Linked DNA regions of Pseudophaeobacter arcticus DSM 23566. The protein of the gene in region 1 interacts with the protein of each later gene in a pairwise test. Links are inferred from orthologs where the notes say so. Each region holds a gene or a part of one and is shown on either strand. Other genes may lie near its edges.

Region 1 (5,036 bases):
TGGACCGTAGCACGCTGGATGTAACCACAACAGCAGATGGCACCATGAGCGGCACCGCCACCTTGTTTGATGGCTCGGCCCTGACCTTTAGCAATATTGAAAAGATCATTTGCTTTGTCGCCGGGAGCAGGATCTCCACCGCTGCCGGCGCGATCCCTGTCGAAGAGCTGGTCCAGGGCGATCTTGTTCTCACCCGTGACAATGGCTTTCAACCGGTGCGCTGGGTGGGCAAAACCACAGTTCCGGCGATGGGGGACTGGGCGCCGATCTGTATCACGGCTGGCACGCTCGGCACCAGCCGTGATCTGTTGGTGTCGCCACAGCACCGTATGTTGCTCACTGGGGCGACAACCCGGATGCTGTTTGACACCAATGAAGTTCTGTCAGCGGCGCATCATCTGGTCAACGACCACAGCATTCGCCGCCAGCCCGGCGGCATGGTCACCTATATTCATCTCTTGCTGGATCAGCATGAGATCATCTATGCCGAAAACTGCCCGACCGAGAGCTTCTTTCCCGGCGATCAGGCGCTTGAGGCCCTGGGCCCCCCAGCCCTGTTCAGCCTGTTTGATTGCATGCCGGAACTGCGCGGCCACCCCCAGGGTTTTGGCCCCACAGCGCGGCACTGTCTAACGCGCCCCGAAACGCTGGCTTTGATGGCCACAGCCCCCGCGACATTAGCCGCCCCCCTGGCCCCGACACCGGGATAAGAGACCGCCAATCAACAGGTTTTAAGGGACGCTTTGGTGAGTTCACTGCACCGGGGTGGATGCTACAGATCGGATGTGCGAACACTTTCACCGGTTCATCTGGCGCGGTGCACACCAAAGTTTCAAACCCGCCCCATATCAAAAAAATGGTGTTCTAAATGACCCCTGCATCACCAGTTTTGCACCTGCTCTGCGGAAAAATTGCCGCTGGAAAATCCACCTTGGCGGCCCGGCTTGCGGCCCCGGCTGGAACGATCTTGCTGTCCGAGGACGCCTGGCTAGAAGCGTTGTTTTCCGACCAGATGACCTCAGTCGCGGACTATGTGCGCTGCACAGAAAAACTGCGCACCATCCTGGGGCCACATGTCTCGGCGCTGCTGGAGGCAGGGGTCTCGGTGGTCTTGGACTTTCCCGCAAACACGGTTGAGACCCGCAAATGGATGAAAACGATCCTGAAAGAGACCGCAGCCTTCCATCAGCTTCACGTGCTAACGACGCCCGAGAAAGACTGCTTGGCCAGACTGCACAGCCGAAACGCCGGAGGGGGTCACCCCTTTGCCGCAACTGAGGAACAGTTTCACCAGTTTTCAAGCCACTATGTCGCGCCATCCCCCGAAGAAGGCTTCAACGTGATAGTTCACTCTGCCGCGAAAGAGGCTGCGGTGTAAGCACATGCAGCGCCCGGAGCTGGGCATCACCTGTCTGTGGCATGTCCAGGGTGCGAGGTCTGAGCGCCTAATACTGGCCGCCCGATGTCACAGTCCCAAAGGTGGCCTTGGGTCCCAGAACCGCCGTACCCCCACTTGAGGTGGTCACCTGACGTCCCGATTGCTGCACCTCTTCCAGAAGCGGCAGATCAGAGCCCATGGCAAAGCCGCCGTCAAAAGCCAGACCAAAGATTGGCTCAGCCCCGTCGCGGAAATACTCGGCCACTACATTGGCCCCCGAAGCACTGTCGGGCAGACGCGCCCCGGTATAGCGGTCGATCTTGATAAAGTGACCGCCCTCGGGCACTTCAAAGGGTCCGCCGCCAAATTTCTCGGTGGCAACCTTCATGAACTGCTGGAACACCGGACCACACATGGTGCCGCCATAGGCGCCCCGCCCCATCGGACGGGGTTGGTCGAACCCCATGTAGCAACCCGCGACGATATTGGAGGTAAAGCCCACAAACCAGACATCGCGGGAATCATTGGTTGTCCCGGTCTTGCCAGCCGTCGGCACCGGCAGGTCGATCACACTGGAGGCGGTGCCTCGCTCCACGACGCCCCGCATCATCGAGCTGAGCTGGTAGGCGGTGATCGGATCCATCACCTGTTCGCGGTCGGTGGCGATACGTGGCGATTGCCCCGTTGGCAGGTCTGGCGAGGCGCAGTCAACGCAGTCACGATCATCATGCCGGTAGATGGTGCGCCCAAAGCGATCCTGCACCCGGTCCACCAGGGTTGGCTGTACCCGCTGGCCGCCATTGGCAAACATCGCATAGGCCGCCACCATCTTGTAAAGCGTGGTTTCCTCTGCGCCCAACGAGTTGGCCAGGAACGTGCCCATGTTGTCGTAGACCCCAAAGCGTTCAGCATACCCTGCGACAACCGGCATGCCGACCTCTTGGGCCAGACGAATGGTCATCAGGTTCCGGCTCTGCTCAATGCCGGTCCGCAGCGGCGTCGGGCCATAGAATTTATGCGAAGAGTTCTTGGGACGCCACAGCCCCTGTGGGGTGTTGATCTCGATCGGGGCGTCAATAACGATGGTCGCCGGGCTATAGCCGCTGTCCAGGGCCGCCGCATAGACAAAAGGTTTAAAGCTGGAGCCCGGCTGGCGTTGCGCCTGTGTTGCCCGGTTGAACACGGAATCCTGATAGGAAAACCCACCCTGCATCGCCAGAACCCGGCCAGTGTTCACATCCATCGCCACAAAGCCGCCCTGAACCTCGGGCACCTGACGCAGCGACCAGTGTCTGATGCTGCCGTCATCCGCTTTTACAGCGCGCACCAAGACCACATCCCCACGGGTGATATTGTCCTTAAAGCTGCCCTTCATCCATTTGATGTCCTCGCGCGGCACCGCACCGGTGCCGGTCTGGCCCTCGACGCCGACAACGAGGCTCTTGTCACCAACCTCCAGCGCTACAGCCGGATACCATGTGCCGCCCAGAGTAATGTCGCGGGGGACTTCGGCCTCTGCCAGGGCTCCGCGCCAGCGTGCCTCATCTGCCAGCACGTCCTCTTCCAGGGTAACGCCGGTGCCGATCCAGATCCCGCGCGAGCGGTCATATTTCTGCAGCCCCGTGCGCAGCGCATCCGCAGCCTCTGTCTGCATCTCGGCATCAATGGTCGCGCGCACCGACAGGCCGCCCGTGAAAAACTCGCCTTCGCCAAAGTTCTCGGACAGCTGGCGGCGGATCTCATCGGAAAAATAGTCACGAGGCGGCAGGGTGGTGCGGAAACTGGGGAAATCACCATTCTGCACCGAGCGCAGCGGCTGCTGGACCTCGACGTTATAAACAGCTTCTGAGATGTAGCCGTTTTCAAACATTTCCCGCAGCACATAATCGCGCCGTTCCTTGAGGCGCTCTTTTCCGCGCACCGGATGGAATTTTCCCGGTGCCTTGGGCATCGAGGCCAGCGTCGCCGCCTCATGCGGGGCCAGCTCGCCCAGGGTCTTGTTGAAATAGCTCTGCGCTGCGGCCGTCACCCCATAGGAATTTTGCCCGAGGAAAATCTCGTTGAGATACAGCTCAAGGATCTGATCCTTGTTCAATGTCTCCTCCAGCCGGGTGGCGAGGATAATCTCTTTGATCTTGCGCGCGGCCTTACGGTCGCCGGACAGCAGGAAGTTCTTCATCACCTGTTGCGTGATCGTCGAGGCCCCCCGCACGTTACCCCCGCGCGAGCGCACCGCCTCAACCGCAGCGGCGGCAATACCACGGGCATCATAGCCATTGTGGGAATAAAAATTCTTGTCCTCAGCCGAGATAAAAGCCTGCTTTACCAAATCCGGGATATCCGCCGAAGGCGTAAACAGGCGCCGTTCCTTGGCAAATTCATCAATCATCCGCCCCTCGCCTGAATAAATTCGGCTGATGGTTGGCGGCTGATACTGCGACAGGGATTCATGACTGGGAAGGTCGCGCCCGTAGATCCAGAAAATTGCCCCAAGAGTCAGCGCCACCATGGCAATGCCAAGGGTAATGGTACTGAAGATGGAACCAAAGAAGGATAGAATATACCTAAGCACGGATGCGGCCTTTCACGCGGGGTGCCGCCTATATAGGAGGGCATGAGCCTGGGGTCAAAAGCGGAAACAGCGGAAAAATGCCGCCAAGGGGGGAAAAACACCTCTCAAGGCCCACTCAAGGCGCCAGCCCCCCTTTGCCTGTCCTGCCGAAATCTGGAATCGCCCACCTAATCGCCCACCAAGAAGGGCGAAACCAAAGCTGCCACATTGGCTGCCGGGTCTATCGCGTGACGCCCCGCAACTGACGCCCTTTACTGACGCACAAGGGCGCGGCGCGCCTCATCTTCTATACGCCAGTTAATCAATCCCTTTAGCATCGCAGTTGCTGTTTGTCGGCGCCATTCAGGGTCCTGCAAATTGGCCAGATCACGGGCGCTGGACAAAAAACCGATCTCAACCAGAACCGAAGGGATATCGGCGGATTTCAACACCGAAAACCCCGCAGATCGCAATGGCTTACGATTGAGCGGCCCGCCCTGCTCCTTCAACCCGGCAACCAGGGCCCGCGCCAGGGCCTGGCTGCGGGGCTGGGTCTCCTGGCGTGCCAGATCCAGCATCACCCCGACAACCAGATCATCGGTTTGGCTCAGATCGGTTCCCGACAGCAGATCAGCGCGATCATGGCGCTCTGCCAGGCTGGCCGAGGCGGCATCGGTGGCTTCTTGCGACAGGGTGTAGACGGTGGAGCCATGGGCGTGACCCTGGGTCAGCGAATCTGCATGTAGGGAAATAAACAAATCCGCCCCGGCCTGATGCGCCAGCGCCGTGCGCCGCTCAAGCGAGACAAAGTAATCCCCATCCCGGGTGACCTGAACCGCAAACTGACCCGAGCGCACCAGAACCTCACCCAGCTCCAGCGCAAACTGCAACATCAGGTCTTTCTCGACGATACCGCCCGCGGCCTTGGCCCCCGGATCAATACCGCCGTGCCCCGGATCCAGCACCACCAGCAGTGGCGCGTTTTCATCCCGGTACGGCAGCACATCCAAAGCCTGCGGTGCAGGCAGATCCCAACGGGCATCCTGCGGCGCACCGGCCGCTTTGGCAAAGTCCTCTGGTGTACTGGGCTGCAACTCCACCTTGAGC
Region 2 (4,969 bases), 460 kb from region 1 along the record:
GATCTGAACAATGTGCGGCTTGATCCAAAACTCACCTTCATTACCGGCGTGGTCATGGCTGACAGCGGCTCGCCGTTTCGCCAGTCGGTGATTTTGAACGTAGGCGCCCGCGACGGCATTCAGGATGGTTGGGCCACCATGGATGGCATCGGCCTGGTTGGGCGCATTTCCGGCACTGGCCGCAATACGGCCAGGGTGGTGCTGCTGACCGATGCGGCCAGCGCCGTTCCGGTCACCATCCAGCCCTCGGGACAGACAGCGCTGGTGACCGGCGACAACAGCACGGCGCCGCTGCTCACCTTTTTGGAAAACGCCGATCTGGTGCGCCCCGGCGACCGGGTAATCACCTCTGGTGATGGCGATGTCTTTCCTGCCGGTCTGCTTGTCGGGCAGGCAACGCTGGATCGCAGTGGCCGCATGCGGGTGCGGCTATCGGCAGACTATGAACGCCTGGAGTTCCTGCGGGTCCTGCGCCATCATGGCACCCAGGTCATCCGCGATCCCGGCGGGCTGATCGTCCCGGCCCCCGGCGCCAATACCCCCAGATCCCGTCCCGGCGATCTTGAACTGGGGACCGACACTCCTACCGACATTCCCACAGACATTCCCACCGACGGGGCCGCAGATCCCGCTGCAAGCGGAGCGGACAATGGCTGAGGTTACCCCAGGCAGAATTCATCTCATGCGGGTTGGGTTTGCAGCGCTTGCCTTTGTGATCATCTTCTTTCACCTGTTGCCCCTGAACACCCAGGTCCGCAACTGGGCGCCGCCGGATCTGATCATTTGCCTGGCCATGGCCTGGTCGCTGCGCCGTCCGGACTATGTGCCGGTGCTGCTTCTTATTCCGGTACTGCTGATGGCCGATCTGCTGTTTCAGCGCCCGCCCGGCCTGTTGACCCTGCTGGTGGTGCTGGGCTGCGAATTCCTGCGCTCGCGCTCTCAGCCGCAGCATGAAACCCCCTTTGTCGCGGAATGGCTCTCGGTTGCCCTAGTGATCACTGTCATCACCTTGCTGAACCGCCTGACCCTGTCCGTCTTTGCCATTCCCCGCACCCCGCTGAGCTTGTCTGGGATCGAAATGTTTGCAACAATTGCCGCCTACCCGCTGGTGGTGCTGGTCAGTCAAAGCCTTTTGGGCGTCCGCAAACTCTCAGCCGCCGAAGCCGAAATTCTGGAAGCCCGTAAATGAGACGCTCTCCCAAAGATCAGGAAGGCGCCCACCGCAAGCTGAGCCGCCGTGCTTTGCTGTTGGGGGGGATGCAACTCGGGCTTGTTGGTACGCTTGCGGCGCGCATGCGCTATTTGCAGATCGACCAGGCGGATCAGTTTCGCCTGCTGGCCGAAGAGAACCGCATCAATATTCGCCTGCTGGCACCAGCCCGCGGCGAGATTTTTGATCGCAACGGTCGGGTGCTGGCGCATAATTCGCCCTCCTACCGGATCATCATCGTCCCCGAAGATGCCGGCGACGTTGAGCAGGTCATCGCCAAACTCTCCGATCTGATCACCCTGCCGCCAGAGGAAATCGAGCGCGCCCTTGCTGAAATACGCCGTGGCCGTCCCTTCTTGCCGATTACCCTGGCCGATCAGCTGAACTGGGAAGACATCTCCAAGGTCGCGGTGAATGCCCCTGCCCTGCCTGGGATCACGCCCGAAGTGGGGTTGACCCGGATCTATCCGCAGCTTGATGATTTTGCCCATGTGGTTGGCTATGTGGGTCCGGTGTCGGACTATGATCTCAGCAAACTGGAAGCGCCTGATCCAATCCTGCGCATTCCGCGATTTCAGATCGGCAAGGTCGGGTTTGAGGCCAAGCGCGAAGATATGCTGCGCGGCACTGCCGGGACCAAACGTATCGAGGTCAACGCCGGTGGCCGGGTGATGCGCGAGCTGGACCGCAAAGAAGGTCAGGCCGGGGCCGATATGCAACTGGCGGTGGACGCCGACCTGCAGAACTATACCCAGGCAAGACTGAACAATGAAAGCGCCGCCGTGGTGGTGATGGACTGTGAAAACGGCGATCTGCGGGCCATTGCCTCGGCGCCGAGTTTTGACCCCAACCAGTTTGTGCGCGGCATCTCGGTGGCCGACTACCGCATGCTGACCGACGATCCCTACCGCCCATTGGCCAACAAGACTGTGCAGGGCACCTATCCGCCGGGCTCAACCTTCAAGATGGTGACCTCCCTCGCCGCCCTTGAGGAGGGGTTGATCGGGCCAGAGGACACCGTCTACTGCCCCGGTTACCTAGAGGTTTCCGGGCGCAGGTTCCACTGCTGGAAACGGGCTGGTCACGGCCATGTCGACCTCAACACCTCGCTCAAGCAATCCTGCGATGTCTATTATTACGACCTGGCGATCAAGGTCGGTATCGACAAGATCTCAGCCATGGCCAATCGGCTGGGGCTGGGGGTGCGTCACGATTTGCCAATGTCGGCGGTGGCCAGCGGGCTGGCCCCCAACCGCGACTGGAAATCGCGGGTGCGGGGACAGGAATGGCTGGTGGGCGATACCGTCAACGCCTCGATCGGCCAGGGCTTTATGCTGGCCTCGCCGCTGCAACTGGCGGTGATGACCGCCAGACTGGCCACCGGACGCAACCTGTCGCCCCGGCTGATCAAATCCATTGATGGCATCGAGCAGCCCTCGGGCGCGGGCGAAAGCCTTGGCCTGAATGAAAACAATCTGCGCATGGTTCGCCGCGGCATGTATTCGGTCAGCAATGACCGGCGCGGCACCGGCTACCGCTCGCGCATTATCGCCGAAGGCCTGCGCATGGCGGGCAAGAGCGGCACCAGCCAGGTGCGCAACATCACCGCAGCCGAGCGCGCCGCCGGGGTGATCCGCAACAAGGATCTGCCCTGGGAGCGCCGCGACCATGCGCTTTATGTCTGCTTTGCGCCCTTTGACGACCCCAAATTTGCGGTCTCGGTGATTGTCGAACATGGCGGTGGCGGCTCCACCGCCGCGGCCCCGATTGCCCGCGATGTCATGTTGCAGGCGCTTTATAACGGCACCCCACCGCTGGAGGCCTACCCCAAGGGTGACCGCAAGCGGATCAAGGCCCAGCAGGACAGGCTAGAGCGCGAACGTGCCAAACGCGCCGAAAACCCGGACAGTGACCGCGCATGAGCTATCTAGAACATAACGCCAAATCGACGCCTTCGGGCCTGCGCAAGATCCTCTATCTGAACTGGCCACTGACCCTCTTGCTCACCTCGGTGGCGGCGGTCGGTTTTTTGATGCTGTACTCGGTGGCGGGAGGCTCCTTTACCCCCTGGGCCGAACCGCAGTTCAAACGCTTTTTGCTTGGCATGAGCGTGATGCTGGTGGTGGCCATGGTGCCCATCTGGTTCTGGCGCAATATCTCGGTTCTGGCCTATCTGACATCGGTGGTGCTCCTTTTGGCCGTCGAGTTCTTTGGCACCGTCGGCATGGGGGCACAGCGCTGGATCGACCTTGGCTTTATGCGGTTGCAGCCCTCGGAGCTGATGAAGATCACCTTGGTGATGTTGCTGGCCGCCTATTACGACTGGCTGCCAGCAGAACGCAGTTCGCGCCCGGTCTGGGTCTTGGTCCCGGTGCTGATGATCCTGTTTCCCACATTTCTGGTGCTGCGCCAGCCTGACCTCGGGACCTCGATCCTGCTGATGGCAGCCGGCGGCGGAGTGATGTTTCTGGCCGGGGTGCACTGGGCCTATTTCACCGCCGTCATTGCCGCCGGTCTCGGCCTGGTGGCGGCCGTCTTTCAAAGCCGCGGCACCGACTGGCAGCTGCTGAAGAACTACCAGTATCTGCGCATCGACACCTTCCTTGACCCGTCACAAGACCCTCTTGGCGCCGGCTATCACATCACCCAGTCAAAAATCGCCCTGGGATCCGGTGGCTGGTCCGGGCGCGGCTATATGCAGGGCACCCAATCGCGGCTGAACTTCCTGCCGGAAAAACACACCGATTTCATCTTCACAACCCTGGCCGAAGAGTTTGGCTTTATCGGCGGGCTCACCCTGCTGAGCCTCTATGTGCTGATCATCGTGTTTTGTGTTGCCACCGCGCTGGCCGCCAAAGATCGCTTCTCCTCCTTGGTGAGCCTCGGCGTCGCCCTGACCTTCTTTTTGTTCTTTGCCGTCAACATGTCGATGGTCATGGGGCTGGCCCCGGTGGTTGGCGTGCCGCTGCCGCTGGTCTCTTATGGTGGCTCGGCGATGCTGGTCCTGCTGGCGGCCTTTGGTCTGGTGCAAAGCGCCAATATTCACCGCCCGCGCTGATCCCCCCCGGTGCCCTGCAGGATCTGCAGCACCAGCGTCAGCACCGGTCTGCGCCGATCCCGGCTCCAGCTCAGCAGGCCAATGTCGCGGTAAAGCCCCGGAATCGGGACAAATTCAGCGCCGCGGGCATAGCGGCGCAACGCCGCCCATCTGGGCAGCACCGCGCGCCCCAGCCCATCCTCCACCAGCATCGCGATGCTTTCCAAGGCGTCCATCTCCGCCAGGATCTTGGGGCTGTCGTGTTGCGCCACCAGCGCCTCCCAGCAGACAGCGCCGCCCCAGGCCTTCCGGCTGTACAGAATATACGGCAACGCCTCGACAGAGCCTTCGACAGCCGCCGCCTCGGGCAGCAGCCAGCCGATCTCCTGGCGCGCGACCGGGGTGAACTGCATCGCCTTGGGCAGGGGAAACCCGGGACGCACGATCACCGCCGCATCCAGCTTTTCTGCCTCGAACTCGGCAAACAAGGCGCTCGACGCACCCGGAGACAATTGCAGCTCAACCTGCGGTGCGGTGCGGCGCAGCCCGGCAACCAGCGCCCTGGCATGATCACCAATCACCGTGGAAATGGCCCCCAGTCGCAGCGGCCCCTCCAGCCCATCGCCATGCAACAACCCCTTCAGCGCCTGCTCGTCGCGCAGCAATTGCCGCAACCCCGGCAGCAGGGTGCGACACTCAGGCGTCGGCTGCATCACCCGCCC

The links. Proteins that work in one complex are often made in the same cells at the same time.
Region 2: the proteins of ARCT_RS0115800 (region 1) and mrdA interact in binary tests that used the Escherichia coli proteins (3 or more experiments, as listed by UniProt). The link is inferred for Pseudophaeobacter arcticus DSM 23566 from one-to-one orthologs.

Annotation. Positions count from the first base shown.
Region 1 is NZ_KI421507.1:2,406,402-2,411,437, forward strand. Bases 1,199-4,264 are described here. They hold ARCT_RS0115800 (penicillin-binding protein 1A), read right to left. Parts: upstream 3,951-4,264; coding sequence 1,446-3,950; downstream 1,199-1,445. Other genes in these bases: ARCT_RS0115795 (AAA family ATPase), read left to right, coding at 1,199-1,378; ARCT_RS0115805 (N-acetylmuramoyl-L-alanine amidase), read right to left, coding at 4,202-4,264. Also shown: ARCT_RS26300 (Hint domain-containing protein), read left to right, coding at 1-710; more of ARCT_RS0115795, read left to right, coding at 869-1,198; more of ARCT_RS0115805, read right to left, coding at 4,265-5,036. UniProt on the Escherichia coli protein: Cell wall formation. Synthesis of cross-linked peptidoglycan from the lipid intermediates.
Region 2 is NZ_KI421507.1:2,870,273-2,875,241, forward strand. Bases 660-3,658 are described here. They hold mrdA (penicillin-binding protein 2), read left to right. Parts: upstream 660-1,185; coding sequence 1,186-3,132; downstream 3,133-3,658. Other genes in these bases: ARCT_RS0118155 (hypothetical protein), read left to right, coding at 660-1,189; rodA (rod shape-determining protein RodA), read left to right, coding at 3,129-3,658. In the rest of the region: rod shape-determining protein MreC, read left to right, coding at 1-657; more of ARCT_RS0118155, read left to right, coding at 650-659; more of rodA, read left to right, coding at 3,659-4,268; ARCT_RS0118170 (LysR family transcriptional regulator), read right to left, coding at 4,253-4,969. UniProt on the Escherichia coli protein: Catalyzes cross-linking of the peptidoglycan cell wall. Responsible for the determination of the rod shape of the cell. Is probably required for lateral peptidoglycan synthesis and maintenance of the correct diameter during lateral and centripetal growth.